One region of the Uliginosibacterium sp. TH139 genome, then DNA from elsewhere that is predicted to be linked to it. Evidence: riboswitches for the same ligand, from Rfam matches in the RefSeq annotation. Region 1 holds a riboswitch; the other holds the start of a gene.

Region 1 (8,894 bases):
TTAATGGGTGGCTATATACTTCATGGCGTTTGGTTGGGGCTGATGCCGATTGCGCATGTCGGCTTGCGGCTTCAGAATTTACGCCATTAGTCGTAGACCCATCCTGAAGGGCGGCCAGCTGCCGCTGGAGGAGTGCTTGCGTGCAAGAAAACCAGGCAGGACTGGAAGGACCACTCCTGTTCGCTGAGGATGAGACTGCCGGGGAAGTACCCAAGCGCCTGAAAAGCTGGCGCTGCCTGATTGTGGACGACGACGAGGGCGTCCATCAGTCCCTTGCTTTCGCCATGAATAACCTGCCGGTGCTCGAAGGGCGCATCGAGTGGCTGCACGCCTATACCGCCCGCGAAGCACGTGAAATACTCGAGCGTGAGCGTGATGTGGCAGTGATCATGCTTGACGTGGTGATGGAGCATGAGCAGGCCGGCCTTGAACTTGTGCGCGTGATCCGCAACGAGCTGGGGCTGAACGACACCCGCATCATCTTGCACACAGGCCAGCCGGGCTTCGCGCCAGAAATCACCGCGATCCGCGAATACGACATCAACGATTACCGGACTAAGGCCCAGCTGACGCGCGGCCATGTGTATACCTGCCTGTCCTCGGCCATTCGTACCTATCGCCAGATTCGTGCTATTGCCCAGGGGCGCGAGCAACTGCGGCGCATTATTGAAGCCGGTGACGAGCTGATGATGCAGGTGGATGAGGCGGCCTTTGCGCGTGGCGTGCTGGCCCATTTTGCCCAATTGCTCGATACCGGCTTGTCTGGTTTTGCACTGACGGCTACCCGCCCCGACAGCCTGGGCCTGCTGCCCTTGCTGGTGGCCGAGGGGCAGCATGCCGGCCGTGCCGGGCGCTCCCTGAATGCCAGTGAGGCGGCTGAAGCCTTGGCCTGCTGCCTGCAAAGTTTGAGCGGGCATGGCGTTGCCTGGGGTGCGCGGGGTGCAGCCTTGTGCATCCGGAGCCACCCTGGCGCAGTGTTGTGCCTCTACCTGGATCTTCAAGTGCCGGACCCGGAATCGGTTGACCCCGGAGTGATCGATGTCTTTGCCGGGCATTTTGCTTCCTGCCTGGACAACCGCAGCCTGCTGCACCAACTGCAGCACGACGCTTATCACGACCGCCTCTCCGGATTGCCGAACCGGCGCGCGCTCGGCGAGGAGCTGGGGCGCTGCCTGGTCGCAGGCCAGACGTCTGGCCTCTCGCTGGCCCTGATCGATATCGATGCCTTCGGCGAGATCAACGAAACCCTCGGCCACGCTTTCGGCGATGAACTGCTGCGCGGCATTACGGCGCGCCTGCGGGCCTCCGCTACGCCCGAAGTCATGGTGGCGCGCATCTCGGCGGACATCTTTGCCGTGCTGGGGGCTGAGCGCCGCATTACACCGGAATTCGTGCTGCCCCTGTTTGCGGAGCCGTTCACTGTGGGGGGCGAGGAAAGCATGGTCTCTGTTACGGTCGGTTTTACCCGCCTGGGAGACGTAGAGGCGCAAGGGGGGGGGGAAATGCTGGAAGCCGCTTTCCAGGCCCTGCGTTATGCCAAGACCTATCAGCGTGGCCAACTCGCCTGGTATGACCCGGCACTCACCTCGCAGACCCATGAGCGGGTGCGCCTGCTCAATGGTTTGCGCCATGCGCTGCAGGGCGACGGGCTATATGTGGTGTTCCAGCCTCAGGTGTCACTGGAAGATCAGCGCCTGATCGGTCTGGAAGCCCTGATGCGTTGGCGTACAGAGGATGGCAGCGTGATTCCGCCGGATCGCTTCATCCCGGTGGCTGAGCAGTCCGGCCTGATTCGCGAGCTGGGCTTTTTCGTGCTGCGTGAAGCCTGCTCTTTGCTGGCCCGTCTGCACGCCGAAGGGCATACCGGTGTGCGCATGGCGGTCAATGTGTCGGCGGTCCAGTTCCGCAATCCGTCATTTCTCAGTGAATTGCGCCAGATCGTCGGTGCCAGCGGTATGGATGCGCATTATCTGGAACTCGAAATCACCGAATCGATTGCGATGGAGGATTCCGCCTATGTGCGAGAGGCACTGGAAGCCTTGCGTACGATGGGGGTGCAACTGGCTGTGGATGATTTCGGTACCGGTTATTCCTGTCTCGCGCAGCTCAAGCAGCTGGCATTCAATCGCCTGAAGATCGACAAGGCGTTCGTTCACGATCTCAGCGAGGAAGAGGCGGATGCGAGTATTGCCGGCGTGGTGATCCAGCTCGGCCAGCGTCTGGGCAAGGAGGTCATTGCGGAAGGCGTGGAAACCGAGGCACAAGCCCAGATCCTTGGGCGCCTGGGCTGCCGTGAGGCGCAAGGTTATCTGTATGGCCGGCCGATGCCGGTGGCAGAGCTCTATCGCTGGTTGAAGTCACGCGCCTGAGTATTGTCAGAGAATGTGGCCGCGCCATGGCTTTCTGGCGCCGGCCAAACTTCCTGCCTATAATCCGGACTCTCCGAGGAGCGCTGCGAGAGCGTTGGGTGCTTCTACCCACGATCCCAGGCTCGGAGTTTCGCCAGCGCCAAGCTCGGCAGGATTCAACTGCGCTCACCTGTTCAACCGTGCCGGGCACGGGAAGACGGTGAGCCCCTCTGTAAGCTCCCCTCCCGCTCGGCCACCTGTTCATGGAGAACATCGTGGCTCAATTCAATGATTACGTGATTGCCGATCTCAAGCTGGCCGACTGGGGCCGCAAGGAGATCCTCATTGCCGAAACCGAAATGCCGGGCCTGATGGCTATTCGCGAAGAATTCGCGAAGGCCCAGCCGCTCAAGGGCGCGCGCATCACCGGCTCGCTGCACATGACCATCCAGACCGCCGTGCTGATCGAGACGCTGACTGCGCTCGGCGCCGAAGTGCGCTGGGCCTCGTGCAACATCTTCTCGACCCAGGATCACGCCGCCGCCGCAATTGCCGCCGCGAACATCCCGGTCTTCGCCGTCAAGGGCGAAACGCTGGTCGACTACTGGGATTACACCCATCGCATCTTCGAGTGGGCCGATGGCGGCTACTCCAACATGATTCTGGATGACGGCGGCGACGCGACTCTGCTGTTGCATCTGGGCGCTCGCGCCGAGAAGGATCTGTCGGTCATCAGCAAGCCGGGTTCCGAAGAAGAAACCATCCTGTTTGCCGCGATCAAGGCCAAGCTGGCGATTGATCCGAGCTGGTATTCCGTGCGCCTGGCGGCCATCAAAGGCGTGACCGAAGAAACCACCACCGGCGTGCACCGCCTGTACCAGATGCATGCGCGTGGCGAACTGAAGTTCCCGGCGATCAACGTCAATGACTCGGTCACCAAGAGCAAGTTCGACAACCTCTACGGCTGCCGCGAGTCGCTGGTGGATGGCATCAAGCGCGCCACCGATGTGATGATTGCCGGCAAGGTTGCCGTGATCGTTGGCTACGGCGACGTGGGCAAGGGCTGCGCCCAGGCCATGCGTGCGCTGTCGGCCCAGGTGTGGGTCACCGAAATCGACCCGATCTGCGCCCTGCAGGCCGCCATGGAAGGCTATCGCGTGGTGACCATGGAATATGCCGCCGACAAGGCCGATATCTTCGTGACCACCACCGGCAACTTCCACGTCATCACCCATGACAACATGGCTGCGATGAAGAACAACGCCATCGTCTGCAACATCGGACACTTCGACAACGAAATCGATGTCGCTTCGCTGGAGAAGTACCAGTGGGAAGAGATCAAGCCGCAAGTCGATCACGTCATCTTCCCGGACGGCAAGCGCATCATCCTGCTGGCTAAGGGCCGTTTGGTGAACCTGGGCTGTGGCACGGGCCACCCGAGCTACGTGATGTCATCAAGCTTCGCCAACCAGACCATCGCGCAGATCGAACTGTTCACGCGTACCGCCGAATATCCAGTGGGCGTGTACACCCTGCCCAAGCATCTGGATGAGAAGGTCGCGCGCCTGCAACTGAAGACGCTCAACGCCCAGCTCTCCGTGCTGCGCCCCGATCAGGCTGCCTACATTGGCGTGCCGGTTGAAGGTCCGTACAAGGCTGATCACTACCGTTACTGAGCGACCTTGAACCGCGCCGGCGCAAGCCGGTGCGGGCCTGCCCCATGGACTCCTTTCACGGCCGCCATTCGCGACTCAAGACTACTCCGCTTGCTGAATCGGCAATGCCGGAGCGCATCGCACCACGCGCCGACCAGTTGCTGGTCGAGCGTGGTCTGGCAGAGTCTCGCACGACTGCGCAGCGCATGATCGGGGCCGGCCGGGTGAGCTGGCAGGATCTGGGGGGCGTGAAGATAGTACGCAAGGCATCCGAGTCAATTCCGAGCACGGCTGAAATCCTGATTGAACCCGACGAGGCGGATCGCTATGTGTCGCGAGGCGGCCTCAAGTTGGCTGGCGCGCTGAGCAGCGTCGGGCTGGATGTGACTGGCTTGCATTGCCTGGATCTCGGTCAGAGCACCGGCGGCTTTACGGATTGCTTGTTGCAGGCTGGTGCGGCCAGTGTGCTGGGCATCGAGGTCGGCCATGACCAGCTTCACCCGCGCTTGCATGGTGAGCCTCGCTGCAGCACGATCGAGGGCCTGAATGCCCGTGATCTGCACGCAGCCCAATTAGGCGAGCGCATGCCGAAAGCGGGTTTTGATCTGATCGTTTGTGATGCGAGCTTCATTTCGCTGACGCTCCTGCTGCCGCAATGGCCGTCTCTGATGGCGGAAAATGGGCGCGTGCTGGCGCTGGTCAAGCCTCAGTTCGAACTGGGGCCTCAAGCCCTTGGCAAAGGGGGCATCGTGCGCGACCCTTCGTTGTATCCGGCGGTCGAAGCGCGCATCCGCTCGGCCTGTCAGGTCGCTGAATTGGACGTGCTGATCTGGTGCGATAGCCCGATCACAGGCGGCGATGGCAATCGCGAATTTTTCGTCTTCGCTCGCAAAGCGCAGACCTGAGGAAAGAACATGAGCAAGAAACTTGAATTCAGTCTCGAATTCTTCCCGCCGGCAACGGCGGAGGGTGTGGAAAAGCTGCGTGGCGTGCGCACCGAACTGGCGGCGTTGGGCCCGGAGTTCATTTCCGTGACCTACGGTGCAGGTGGCTCCACGCGTGACCGTACCCTTGAAGTTGTGCGCGAGATCCGTGCTGCCGGCATCGACGCCGCCCCACATCTTTCCTGCATCGGCTCCACCCAGGCCAGCATCCGCGATCACCTCGCTGAATTCCGGGAAATGGGCGTGAAACGCATCGTTGCGCTGCGTGGAGATCTGCCTTCCGGTATGGCCGACCCGGGCGAGTTCCGTTACGCCAACGAACTGGTCGAATTCATCCGCAAGGAATCTGGTGAAGAGTTCTTTCTGGAAGTTGCGTCCTATCCCGAAATTCACCCCCAGGCCCGCAGCTACGAGGCTGACCTCAAGGCTTTCGTGAATAAGGTTAATGCTGGCGCCGATTCATCGATCACCCAGTATTTCTACAATGCAGATGCCTATTTCACCTTCTGCGATGCGGCGCGAGAGGCGGGGGTCCGTATTCCAATCGTACCGGGCATCATGCCGATCGCCAGCTTCAGCAAGCTCGCTCGTTTCTCCGAGAGCTGTGGTGCAGAAATCCCGCAGTGGATGCGCCGCAAGTTTGAAGGTTTTGGTGATGATGCTGAAAGCGTGCGTGCCTTCGGCCTGGATGTGGTCACCGGTCTGTGCGAGCGCCTGATTGCGGGTGGGGCACCAAGCCTGCACTTCTATACGCTGAATCAGACAGGACTGACCCGAGAGCTATGTCAGCGCCTGGGTCTCGCCTGAAACTTTGGCGTAAAAAGTGTTTGACAGGATCAGAATAGCTTTCTATAATTTTGATTCTTCGCTTTCGGCGGGTCGTTAGCTCAGTTGGTAGAGCAGCGGACTTTTAATCCGTTGGTCGCAGGTTCGAATCCCGCACGGCCTACCACTCGTAGAAGAAGCGAAACAGATTTTGGGGGTATAGCTCAGTTGGTAGAGCAGTTGACTCTTAATCAATTGGTCGTAGGTTCGAATCCTACTGCCCCTACCAAAATATGTAAAAAGCCCAGTCTTCGGACTGGGTTTTTTACATTATGGATATGTCAGTAAAAAAAGCCCGATCAATATCGGGCTTTTTTATACGCGTTGCTTTGGCCTTGCTCAGAGACTGCAGAAGGTCAGCTCGAAAGGAATGTCGGCTTCGGACTGGCGTGGACGGGAGATGACATCCGGGGCTACGAAGCGGATGTTGAACGCATATTTGTTGGCGCTGATCTCTGGGACGGCGCTGATTTCACGCGCAAGACGTACGCGAACCAGTTGGGCACTGCGGCCGGTCATCATGATCTGGTAGCTGCCGCGCTTGGCGAGCTGGCTTTCGGAGCGCCCGCTTTCACGCAGCAGGCGTAGCACGATGGTGAGGCCATCGCGAATCGGCAGCATGGGATTGAGCCAAGTTGTCAGATCGTGCCTGCGCAGTTGGAAATCCCGATTGAGCCAGAAGTGGTAGGAGGGCAGATCGAATTCACAAGCGCCTCCCGGGATGGCCGTGCGCGAGCGAATTGCCATCAGCCACTCTGACTCTCGCAGATACTGACCGATGCGGCCTGCCATGGACAGCAGCGCACTGCTGGCCTGCTCGATCTCATAGAGCGCGCCGGACAGAGCTTCTTCGGAAATCTGCGGATTGTCGCGGAAGGCGAGCAGGATCTGACGCTGACGCTCAAGCTCTTGAACCAGATCAACTTTCAGATCGGCACGACCGGCAACGTCGAGAATCTCGAATAGCGCCAGAAGGGCTGTGTGGTGTTCGTAAGGGCCGTCGGCAAGGGAGAAGTGCAGGACCTTGTCGAAGAGGTCTTCCAGCCGCAGCAGAGTGCGGATGCGTTCGCCGAGAGGGTATTCGTAGGTGATCACCGCTGGCCGCTACCGGGAAGATGTGTGCTTTGCAGGCGTTGGAGTGCCCGCATCATATCATCAAGGATTCTGATTGGGCTGAGCTGCCAGCTGCAGATAGTGTGCATGCAGCTTGGCAACCTGTGCGGGAAGCGCGGCAGGTGAGCCCGAGTTGTCGAGAACGTCATCCGCGACGGCAAGACGTGCAGCACGCGTGGCCTGGCTTGCGATGATCCGGCGCGCCTCTGCTTCCGCCAGGCCGCTGCGTGCCATGACGCGCTGAAGCTGTATATCTTCCGCACAGTCGACGAGCAGCACACGCCGGCATAGCGGCAGATAGTGGCCGGTTTCTACCAGAAGCGGGACTGCCAGCAACACGTAAGGGGCGGCGCAGGATTTCAGCTGCGCGAGGCCGGCGCTGCGGATAAGGGGGTGCAGAATGGCTTCGAGCTCGGTGCGGCGGGATGGTTCGGCAAACACCAGGGCTCGCATCGCGGCGCGGTCCAGTCCGCCATCCGGGCGCTGCATGTCCGCACCGAAGCTGGCGACGATAGCGGGCATGGCGGCCCCGCGGGGCGCTGTGAGTTGGTGGGCAATCCGGTCTGTGTCGACGAGCCCGGCGCCGTGAGCCGTGAAAAGCTCCGCTACAGTGCTTTTGCCACAGGCAATGCCGCCAGTGAGTCCGATGACGCAGGCGTGTGCTTGCTCAGCCTGGCTGGCAATCTTCACGCTGGGCTTCCTTGAGGCGGGACATGAGGTCCTCCACCAGCGGCAGAACCTTGCCGGCGCTGCCGCGCACTTCAACCCTAGCCGCAAAGTTGGTGTTGTCGCGCACGGTGATGCGCGCGGTTTTCACATTCTTCTTCTGCAGCTGTTCGATCAGGCGTTTCGCGGCCTCTTCACTGCGGAAAAGGCCCAGCGAGATGGCGAACTGGTTGGGGCCGGCTTCACGCACGATGATGTAATCAGTAATGCCTGCCTTGGCCAGGATTTCTCCGCGCCTGGCGGCGCCATCCTTGCCGCCACCAGGCGGGATATTGACCCAGTAAGAGCTTGGCTGCACGCCGCTGGCCTTGAGTTTGACGGCTTCACCGAGCGGGCTGGCGATGGTCGTGATCTGGGCAACGTCGTCTGCCCCGAGGTGCTTTAATGCCACGCATGCTGCTGCATCCGGATTGCTGGTGACGGCCGCCGGAGCGGGGGGGCTTACCGGCACGGACTGCGGCGAAGCGGAAGCAAGCGAGGCTGCGGGGCCGGTGTTGAGCAGAATGATCTTGTCGGCAGAGAGTTGGCGCTTCAGGCGCTCGGCTTCACCGCCGGTTTGCCAGGGCGCCTGGACGCCTGCCAAGCCGAGGCCGCTGAACAGGGTCAGCACGATATTGATGGCGAGCAGCAGGTAGAAGAAGGTGCGGAGGATCTGCATGGTGGGATTATCCTGCGAGGCGTTACGCTCTCCAAGCCTTGTCGTCAGTTTCCGAGCGGTCCGTTGCTATCGCTAGCAGGCCTTGCAGGACCAGATCGGACTGCAGGCGTGCGGTGGCCCCCAGGTGCGGCAGGAGGCGCGCACCGTTTCCACCGGCAACTAGAATTGGCGTGGCTGGTGGAAGTTGCATGGCGATCAGCTGGATGGCACCGGTCTGGGCCAGCAGGCAGCCGCTGGCAATGGCGTCATGGGTGTTGCGTGGCGGCATGACGTAGTTGCCCCTGCTGCGTGGCAGACCAGCCGTGTTGTGGGCCAATGCGTCAAGCATCAGCTCCAGCCCGGGCAGGATGCAGCCACCCGCAAAGTTGCCGGTGTCCTGCACGATGTCGATAGTCGTAGCGGTGCCAGCGCAGACAACTAGCGCGTTGCTGCGCAGCATATGCCAGGCGCCGATCGCGGCTGCCCAGCGGTCCGCACCGAGGCTGGCGGGGTGTTCGTAGTCGTTACGCAGGCCGCAGCGCATGGCGCTGGCCATGAGCCATTCACACGGAGCGTGGATGTCAGTGAGCAGGCGCTCCAGGTGTGCAGCGACGCCGGGGCCTGCGACGTTGGCAATCACGATGCG
Region 2 (8,894 bases), on a different contig from region 1:
CTTCTTCGCGCATGTGGCGGTTCTGGGTGAGAATGCCCCACAGGCTCGAATCCGAGCGCAGGTGGTGGCCGGCCATCACGTTTTCCAGGGCGGTCATTTCGCGGAACAGACGGATGTTCTGGAAGGTGCGGGCGATGCCGCGCGCCACTACTTCATGCGGCTTGCCGGTGGGCAGCTCGCTGCCGGCGAAGATGAACTCGCCGCCATTAGGCGTGTAGGCACCGGTGAGCACGTTGAAGAAGGTGGTCTTGCCGGCGCCATTGGGGCCAATCAGGCCGTACACCTCACCCTTGCGGATGGTCAGCGAGACATCCGACAGCGCGGTGAGGCCACCGAAACGCTTGCCGATGTTCTGGGCTTCAAGAAGGGTGATGCTCATTCAGTGATCCTCCCGGCGCCGGCGAGTTCTGGTCGTGAGTAGCGGGCATGGGCAGGCAGCAGGCCGGCCGGGCGCAGCAACATCATGAAAATCATGGCCAGCGAGAGCAGCAGCATGCGCAGCACTTCCGGATCCAGGATCACATGGCCGAACAGCGCTTGCTGCACCGGCAGGGCCACGCTGCGCAGCAGCTCGGGCAGCAGCGAGAGGGCGATGGCGCCGAGGATCACACCGCCGAGGTTGCCCATGCCGCCGAACACGACCATGGTCAGGATCGCGATGGACTCCATCAGCGAGAAGGATTCCGGCGAGACGAAGCCCTGGAAGCTGCCGAACAGGCCGCCGGCCACGCCCCCGAAGGTGGCGCCCATCGAGAAGGCCAGCAGCTTCATGTTGCGTACATTGATGCCGATGGCCTTGGCAGCCAGTTCGTCGTCACGAATCGCAGCCCAGGCACGGCCCACGCGCGACAGTTGCAGGCGCCGGATCACGATCACCGAGCCCACCACGCAGAGCAGGAACACGTAATAGAACAGCACCAGCGAGTTGATCTTGAAGTCATCCGTGATCTGGATGTGGCGCGAGATGTCCCAGCCGAACAGGCTCAGGGAATCGAGCATGTTCACGCCCTGCGGCCCGTTGGTGATGTTGATCGGGTGGTTCAGGTTGTTCATGAAGATGCGCACGATCTCGCCGAAGCCCAGCGTGACGATGGCGAGATAGTCGCCCCGTAGCCGCAGTACCGGCGCACCGAGGATCAGGCCAGCGAGGGCCGCGAAACCGGCTCCGGCCGGCAGCACGATCCAGAACGGCAGGTGCAGGCCAAAGTGCGGCGAGGCCAGGAAGGCCCAGGTGTAGGCGCCCACGGCGTAGAAGGCGATGTAGCCCAGATCGAGCAGACCAGCAAAGCCCACCACCAGGTTCAGGCCCAGCGCCAGCATCACGTAGAGCAGGGCGAAGTCGAGGATGCGCACCCAGGTATTGCCCGCCGACAAGGCGATCATGGGGGCAATCAGCATCAGCGCCAGCACCACGCCGCGTGCAGCACGCGGGTTGCGGCTGCCGAGCCAGGGAACTGCTTCAGCAAGTTCGTACATAAGAAGGTTCCGTAAAGAATGGGGTCAGGCGCGATCGGATACGCGCTCACCGAGCAGGCCGGTGGGGCGGAAGATCAGCACGATGCCGAGAATCACGAAGGCGAAGATGTCCTGATAGTTCGAGGACAGCAGCTCGAAGCTGCCACCATTGGCGCAGGTCTCGATCAGCGAGGCGCTTTGCGCCCAGCTTGGCAAGTTGCACAGATCGGTAGCCGAGCCGAGGTAGCCGGCACCGATGGATTCCACCAGGCCCAGCACCACACCGCCGACCATCGCGCCGCCGAGGTTGCCAATGCCACCCAGCACCGCAGCGGTGAAGGCCTTCAGCCCCGGCGTGAAGCCCATCGCGTAATGCGCCACACCGTAGTTGGACGAGAACATCACGCCGGCTACGGCTGCCAGGGCTGAACCGATGATGAAGGTGGTGGCGATGATCTTGTTGGTATCCACGCCCATCAGGCTGGCCACGCGGTGATTCTCTGCGGTGGCACGCATGGCGCGGCCGAGCCGGGTCTTGTTCACCAGCAGGATGAGGCCGGTCATCAGCAGAGCAGAGCTGACCAGGATGATGATCTGCACCGGGGTGATGAACACGCCTTCCACCGGCTGTAGCGGAGTGGTTGTGATCAGCTGCGGGAAGCTGTGGTAGTTGCGCCCCCAGATGATCATTGCCAGCGTCTGCAGCAGGAAGGACACGCCGATCGCGGTGATCAGCGGCGCCAGGCGCGGTGCGTTGCGCAGACGCCGGTAGGCGGTGCGTTCGATGATGTAGCCGAGTGCCATGCACACCGCCATCGCCACCGTGAGGGCGATCAGCAGGGTGGGAACAGCCCCAAGCAGGGGAAAGGCTTTTTGCAGGAAGAGTACAACCTGCAGGGCAACCAGGGCTCCGACCATGAGCACGTCACCGTGCGCGAAATTGATCAGGCCGAGGATGCCGTAGACCATGGTGTAGCCGAGGGCGACGAGCGCATACACGCTACCTACCACGAGGCCATTGACGATTTGCTGGAGCAGGGTTTCCATGATCCGGGCGTAAGTCGAAAGTTATAGACAAGGCATGGGATTTGCCGTACGGCTGCGCATTGTCCGGAGTTCGAACAATGTGTCAATGCGCTGCGACAAGAGTTTGCGCCTAAGAAAACGGGGCGCCGCCGGCGCCCCGTTCGTGTGTGGTCAGGCTTACTTCAGCGCGACCCAGTTGCCAGCCTTGTACTGGTACATGGTGATGGCGCCGAACTTGGTGTCACCCTTCTCATCGAAGGCCACTTCGCCGGTCACACCCTTGAACTGCACCTTCTTGAGGGCAGCCAGGTACTTGGAAGGCTCGGCCGAGTTGGCGGCCTTCATGCCTTCGATGAGTGCAGCGGCAGCATCGTAGGAATACGGTGCGTAGATCTGCACGTCGGCACCGAAGCGCTTCTTGAAGCGATCCTTGAAGGTCTTGTCGGCGATCTGATCCAGCGGCAGGCCAGCCTGGGTGCAGAAGGCTGCTTCAGACATGGCGTCACCGGCCAGCTTGATGAACTCGGGCGTGCAGCCGCCGTCGCCGGTGACGAATTTGGCCGGGATGCCCAGTGCCTTGACTTGCTTGAGCATCGGGCCGCCCTGGGCATCCATGCCGGTGTAGACGATCACGTCCGGCTTCTGGGCCTTGATCTTGGTGAGAATGGCCATGAAGTCAGTGGCCTGGTTGTTGGTGAATTCACGCGAAGTCACTTTGCCGCCAGCCGCTTTCACGCCCTTTTCCACTTCGTCGGCGAGGCCCTGGCCGTAGGCGGTGCGGTCGTCGATGATGGCCACGGTCTTGCCGAGCTTGCTGGCCGCGTACTTGCCGATCACGCTGCCTTGCTGGGCATCGTTGGCCATGGTGCGGAAGATGTTCGCGAAGCCTTGTTGGGTCAGCGTCACATTGGTCGCCGAGGGCGAAATCATCGGGATTCCGGACTGGTTGTAAATGCGCGAAGCGGGGATTGTGGTGCCCGAATTCAGGTGGCCGACCACACCCTTAACGCCAGCATCCACCAGGCGCTGGGCCACGATGTTGCCGGTCTTCGGATCGGCGGCGTCATCTTCACCGACCAACTCGAACTTCACCTTCTTGCCGCCGATCGTGATGCCCTTGGTGTTGTACTCCTCGACCGCGAGGCGGGCGCCATTTTCGTTGTCCTTGCCAAGGTGGGCGATGTTGCCGGTGAGCGGGCCGACGTGGCCGATCTTCACGACGACTTCCTGAGCCTGTGCAAGGCCACTGGTGGTGCCAAGTACTGCAAGTGCAATCAAGGTCTTCTTCATTTCGAACATTCTCCAGAGTGGATGATGAGTTCAGGGGCCGCTGGCTTGTCTCCGACCGGGGCGGTATGTCCCGGAGGCATGTTACACAAATAAGCGAGCGGGCAAGCCCACACGGGGCCAGACTGCTCCGTATGCAAGAAGCGCACCCACGCCGCAGGGGAATACGAGAATTGGCGCTGACTGGCGTGCCAACTAGGCTGCTTGGGTAGCCCTGCGGGATAAGCCGTCGATGTTCAAATCCACCCTTCTGCTGTTGCTTGCCAGCCTGCTGGCTGCCTGTATTGGCAGCTCCAGTGTGGAACCGGGCAAGACGACCTTGCCGCAACTGCTTGAGCAGCTCGGACAGCCCAGCATGGTGTGGTCTGAGCGGGATGGCAGCCTGCAGATGGAGTTCGCCCGGGTGACGCAGGGCGGGGGCAATTTCATGGCCCGTTTGGCTCCCAGCGGGGTGCTCTTGAGCCTGCAGCAGGTGCTGACCGAAGCCAGCGTGGATGCCCTGCGACAGGGCATGAGCCGCGACGAGGTGCGACGCCAGATGGGGCGGCCGGCGCGCACCGAACATGTTGCCGGAGGGGAGGTCTGGCACTGGCCGCTGGATGTGCGGCGCCCCGCAAACTGGCAGGTCGATGCCCACTTTGGTGCAGAGGGTATTCTTCAGGAGGTAAGGCGCAGCCGGATTCGCCTCGAGCGGCCTGCTCCTGAAGCCCGGCTGGCTGGTCAGCCCGAGCGTTCGCCCTTATAATTCAGTCCTTTCCGAGGAGCGCTGCGAGACTGCCGGGTTTTTTCCCGCAATCCCAGGCTCGGAACCTGCCGCCTCTCTTTGGCGCAGGCCAGATTCAACGGCGCTCACCGCTTCGTGCAGAACTCGTGCGGATTGCCGGTGAGCCAGAACTCCCCCGCCCATCCCCGGCTTGCCCGAAGCGTTGAACGCTTTGGAGAGTGACTCATGCAAGCCGACCGCAGCCAAGAACTCAACGCCCTGCTCCGTGAACGTATCCTGATTCTGGATGGCGGCATGGGCACCGAGATCCAGCAATACAAGCTCTCCGAAGCCGATTACCGGGGAAGCCGCTTTGCTGCGCACAACAAGGATCTGAAGGGCAATAACGATCTGCTGGTGCTCACCCGTCCGGACGTGGTCGGCGCGATCCACCGCGAGTATCTGGAGGCGGGTGCGGACATCATCGAAACCTGCACCTTCAACGGCACGCGCGTGTCGCAAGCCGAATACGGCCTGCAGGACTTCGCGTATGAGATCAACGTGGCTGGCGCGCGTCTGGTGCGTGAGCTGTGCGACGAATTCACCGCAAGGACACCTAACAAGCCGCGCTACTGCGCTGGCGTGATCGGCCCGACCTCGCGCACCCTTTCGATCTCGCCGGATGTGAACGACCCCGGCTACCGTAACGTCAGCTTCGACGAGCTGGTCGACGACTACTACGACTCGGCCAAGGCTCTGATGGAAGGCGGCGCCGATCTGCTGCTGATCGAAACGGTGTTCGACACCGCCAATGCCAAGGCTGCCATCTTCGCCGTGCTCAAGCTCTTCGATGATCTGGGCCGCAAGTTGCCGGTCATGATCTCGGGCACCATCACCGATGCCTCGGGCCGCACGCTCTCGGGCCAGACCGCCACCGCCTTCTGGAACTCGCTCAAGCACGTCAAGCCGATCTCCTTCGGTCTCAACTGTGCGCTCGGCGCCAAGGAGTTGCGCCAGTACGTGGCCGAGCTTTCCGGCATCTGCGATACCTTCGTCTCCGCCCACCCCAACGCCGGCCTGCCGAATCCGCTGGCCCCCACCGGTTACGACGAAACGCCTGAGCAGCTGGCGGCCGATATCAAGGATTGGGCAGAGTCCGGCTTCCTCAATATCGTCGGCGGTTGCTGCGGCACCCGGCCTTCACATATCAAGGCCGTGAGTGAGGCGGTGGCGCAGATCCGCCCGCGCGCCATTCCCGAGCTCGAAGTGAGGCAGGCCCTGTCGGGTCTGGAGCCTTTCTTCATCGGCAAGGACAGCCTGTTCGTGAACGTCGGCGAGCGCAACAACGTCACCGGCTCGCGCGCTTTTGCCAAGATGATCATCGAAGGCCGCTTCGACGATGCACTGGCCGTGGCTCGCCAGCAGGTGGAAAACGGCGCCCAGGTCATCGACATCAACATGGACGAAGCCATGCTGGACTCGAAGGCCGCGATGGAGCGCTTCCTCAAGCTCATCGCCTCCGAGCCGGACATCTCGCGCGTGCCGATCATGATCGACTCCTCCAAGTGGGAGATCATCGAAGCCGGCCTCAAGTGCATCCAGGGCAAGGGCATCGTTAACTCGATCTCCATGAAGGAGGGCGAGGAAGCCTTCCTGCATCACGCCCGCCTGTGCATGAAATACGGCGCGGCCGCCGTGGTGATGGCCTTCGACGAGCAGGGCCAGGCCGACACCTATGCGCGCAAGACTGAGATCTGCAAGCGCGCCTACGATCTCTTGATGACGATCGGCTTCCCGCCGGAAGACATCATTTTTGATGCCAACATCTTCGCCATTGCCACCGGCATCGAAGAGCACAACAACTACGCGGTCGACTTCATCGAAGCTGTGCGCTGGATTCACACGAATCTGCCTTATGCCAAGACCAGCGGCGGTGTTTCCAACGTGAGCTTCAGCTTCCGTGGCAACGACCCGGTGCGCGAAGCCATTCACACCGTATTCCTCTACCACGCCATCAAGGCGGGCCTCACCATGGGCATCGTTAACGCCGGTCAGCTCGGCGTGTATGACGACCTTGCCCCCGAGCTGCGCGACAAGGTGGAAGACGTTGTATTGAATCGTCATCCCGAAGCCGGCGAGCGCCTGGTCGAATTCGCACAGACCGTGAAGGGCCAGGCCAAGGAAAACGTGCAGGATCTGGCCTGGCGCGAATGGCCGGTCGAAGAGCGCCTGTCGCATGCGCTGGTGAAGGGCATCACCCAGTTCGTGGTGGAAGACACCGAAGAAGTCCGGGCCAAGCTGTTTGCCGAGGGCAAGCCGCCGCTGGCGGTGATCGAAGGCCCGCTGATGGCCGGCATGTCGGTCGTGGGGGATCTCTTCGGCGCGGGCAAGATGTTCCTGCCGCAGGTGGTCAAATCCGCTCGCGTCATGAAGTCCGCCGTGGCGCATCTGATTCCCTACATCGAGGAAGAAAAGAAGCGCACCGGCGCGGCCGCCAAGGGCAAGATCATCATGGCCACCGTGAAGGGCGATGTGCATGACATCGGCAAGAACATCGTCGGCGTGGTGCTCTCCTGCAACGGCTACGAAGTCGTCGATCTCGGCGTGATGGTGCCCTGCGACAAGATCCTTGCCGCCGCGAAGGAGCATGGCGCGCAGGCCATTGGCCTCTCCGGCCTGATCACGCCCTCGCTTGAAGAAATGGCCCATGTCGCCAGCGAGATGAAGCGCCTTGGCTTCGGTGGCGAGAATGCCGTGCCCCTGCTGATTGGTGGCGCCACCACCAGCCGCGCCCACACCGCGATCAAGATCGCGCCGCACTACGATGGCCCGGTGGTCTACACGCCGGATGCTTCACGCGCCGTGGGCGTGGTCACCAGCCTGCTCTCCATCGATCAGCGCGAAAGCTATGTCGCCGAAATCGCGGCGGACTATGAAAAGCTGCGCGTTCAGCATGCCTCCAAGAGTGGCGTGAAGCTGGTCTCGCTCGAAGCCGCACGCGCCAACCGCTTCAAGTGGAACAGCGACGCCAGCTATGTGCCGGCGAAGCCTTCACGCCCCGGCATCCAGCGCCTGCGCAACATCGATCTCGCCACGCTCGAGCAGTACATCGACTGGGGCCCCTTCTTCCAGACCTGGGATCTGGCCGGCGCCTACCCGGCGATTCTGGATGACGAGATCGTGGGCGAAACCGCACGCAACGTCTTCCGTGATGCCAAGGCCATGCTCAAGAGCGCCATCGAGCAGCGCTGGATCGAAGTGCACGCCGTGTTCGGCCTCTTTCCCGCCGCTGCGCATCAGGATGATGTGCTGGTTTATGGCGACGAATCACGTGGCGAAGTGATCGCCAAGTGGCACGGATTGCGCCAGCAGCACGAACGTCCGGCCGGCAAGCCCAACTACTGCCTGAGCGACTTCATCGCGGATCGTGATTCTGGTGTGGCGGACTGGGTCGGCATGTTCGCCGTTTCGGCCGGTCGGGGGCTGGAGCCGCGCATCGCTGCCTATGAAGCCGAGCACGACGACTATCACGCCATCATGCTCAAGGCCATTGCTGACCGCTTTGCGGAAGCTGCAGCCGAATGGCTGCACCAGCGCGTGCGCAAGGAATACTGGGCTTACGCCCCTGCCGAGACGCTCGATGGAGCCGCCCTGATCGCCGAGCAATACAGCGGCATCCGTCCTGCTCCCGGCTATCCGGCCTGCCCAGATCACACCGCCAAAGGCGAGATCTTCCGGGTGCTGAACCCGCAGGAAGCCATCGGTCTGGAGATCACCGAAACCTTCGCCATGTACCCGGCGGCGGCCGTATCAGGCTTCTACCTCGCGCATCCGGAGGCGCAGTACTTCGCGGTGAGCAAGATTGGGGAAGATCAGATGAAGGATTGGGCACAGCGGGCGGGCTTCAGTGAAGGCGAGGCGAAGAGGTGGCTGGCGCCGATTCTTTGATTAGCGTCGAAGCGTGAAATGACAAAGGGGCCAATTTCGGCCCCTTTGTTTTATCTGTAGGGTGGGCGCAGTGTGCCCACGTATTTCGCGGATGTGCACTCAACACCGCGCGGGCTCAGTTTCGCGAATAGGTCAGCGCGGCAGCGTCGGTTCTGAGGTTGTAATGCCAGATGTTTCTCACCCCGCCATCGACGATGTAGACCAGCGCAATGTCATCCCCGGTTGCTGCGATTTGCAGCCTGGGCGGTCGACCATTGCCGCGGTCATAGACACGACCGAAACTTTCTAGGCGCGATATAACCGGCTGGGCAAACAACGCATCGCCCGTGCCGGAGATGAATAGCAGGCTGCCCTGGTCCGTCCAGGCCACATAGCGATCTGCCTTCGCGTCATAGCTCAAGGAGAAGATATCGACGTTATTGACGGACCGATAGTCGAGCCACTTTTGATTCCGTGCATCAAACCGGTAAAGGAA

The links. A riboswitch is a leader RNA that binds a small molecule or an ion and turns the genes downstream of it on or off. The one in region 1 is predicted to bind S-adenosylhomocysteine.
Region 2: another riboswitch for S-adenosylhomocysteine. It lies ahead of metH (methionine synthase); the one in region 1 lies ahead of ahcY (adenosylhomocysteinase).

The regions. Positions count from the first base shown of each region.
Region 1 covers NZ_PKRR01000006.1:73,231-82,124, forward strand. The annotation lists gene C0V76_RS14305 (EAL domain-containing protein) at 141-2,369, shown strand; S-adenosyl-L-homocysteine riboswitch at 2,439-2,543, shown strand; gene ahcY (adenosylhomocysteinase) at 2,612-4,024, shown strand; gene C0V76_RS14315 (TlyA family RNA methyltransferase) at 4,069-4,908, shown strand; gene metF (methylenetetrahydrofolate reductase [NAD(P)H]) at 4,918-5,754, shown strand; tRNA gene C0V76_RS14325 (tRNA-Lys) at 5,824-5,899, shown strand; tRNA gene C0V76_RS14330 (tRNA-Lys) at 5,926-6,001, shown strand; gene zapD (cell division protein ZapD) at 6,112-6,867, opposite strand; gene coaE (dephospho-CoA kinase) at 6,928-7,575, opposite strand; gene C0V76_RS14345 (SPOR domain-containing protein) at 7,553-8,269, opposite strand; gene C0V76_RS14350 (type III pantothenate kinase) at 8,292-8,894, opposite strand, start outside.
Region 2 covers NZ_PKRR01000003.1:495,502-504,395, reverse strand. The annotation lists gene C0V76_RS09365 (ABC transporter ATP-binding protein) at 1-379, opposite strand, end outside; gene C0V76_RS09360 (ABC transporter ATP-binding protein) at 376-1,476, opposite strand; gene C0V76_RS09355 (branched-chain amino acid ABC transporter permease) at 1,501-2,502, opposite strand; gene C0V76_RS09350 (branched-chain amino acid ABC transporter substrate-binding protein) at 2,659-3,771, opposite strand; gene bamE (outer membrane protein assembly factor BamE) at 4,001-4,513, shown strand; S-adenosyl-L-homocysteine riboswitch at 4,521-4,626, shown strand; gene metH (methionine synthase) at 4,718-8,419, shown strand; gene C0V76_RS09335 (hypothetical protein) at 8,535-8,894, opposite strand, start outside.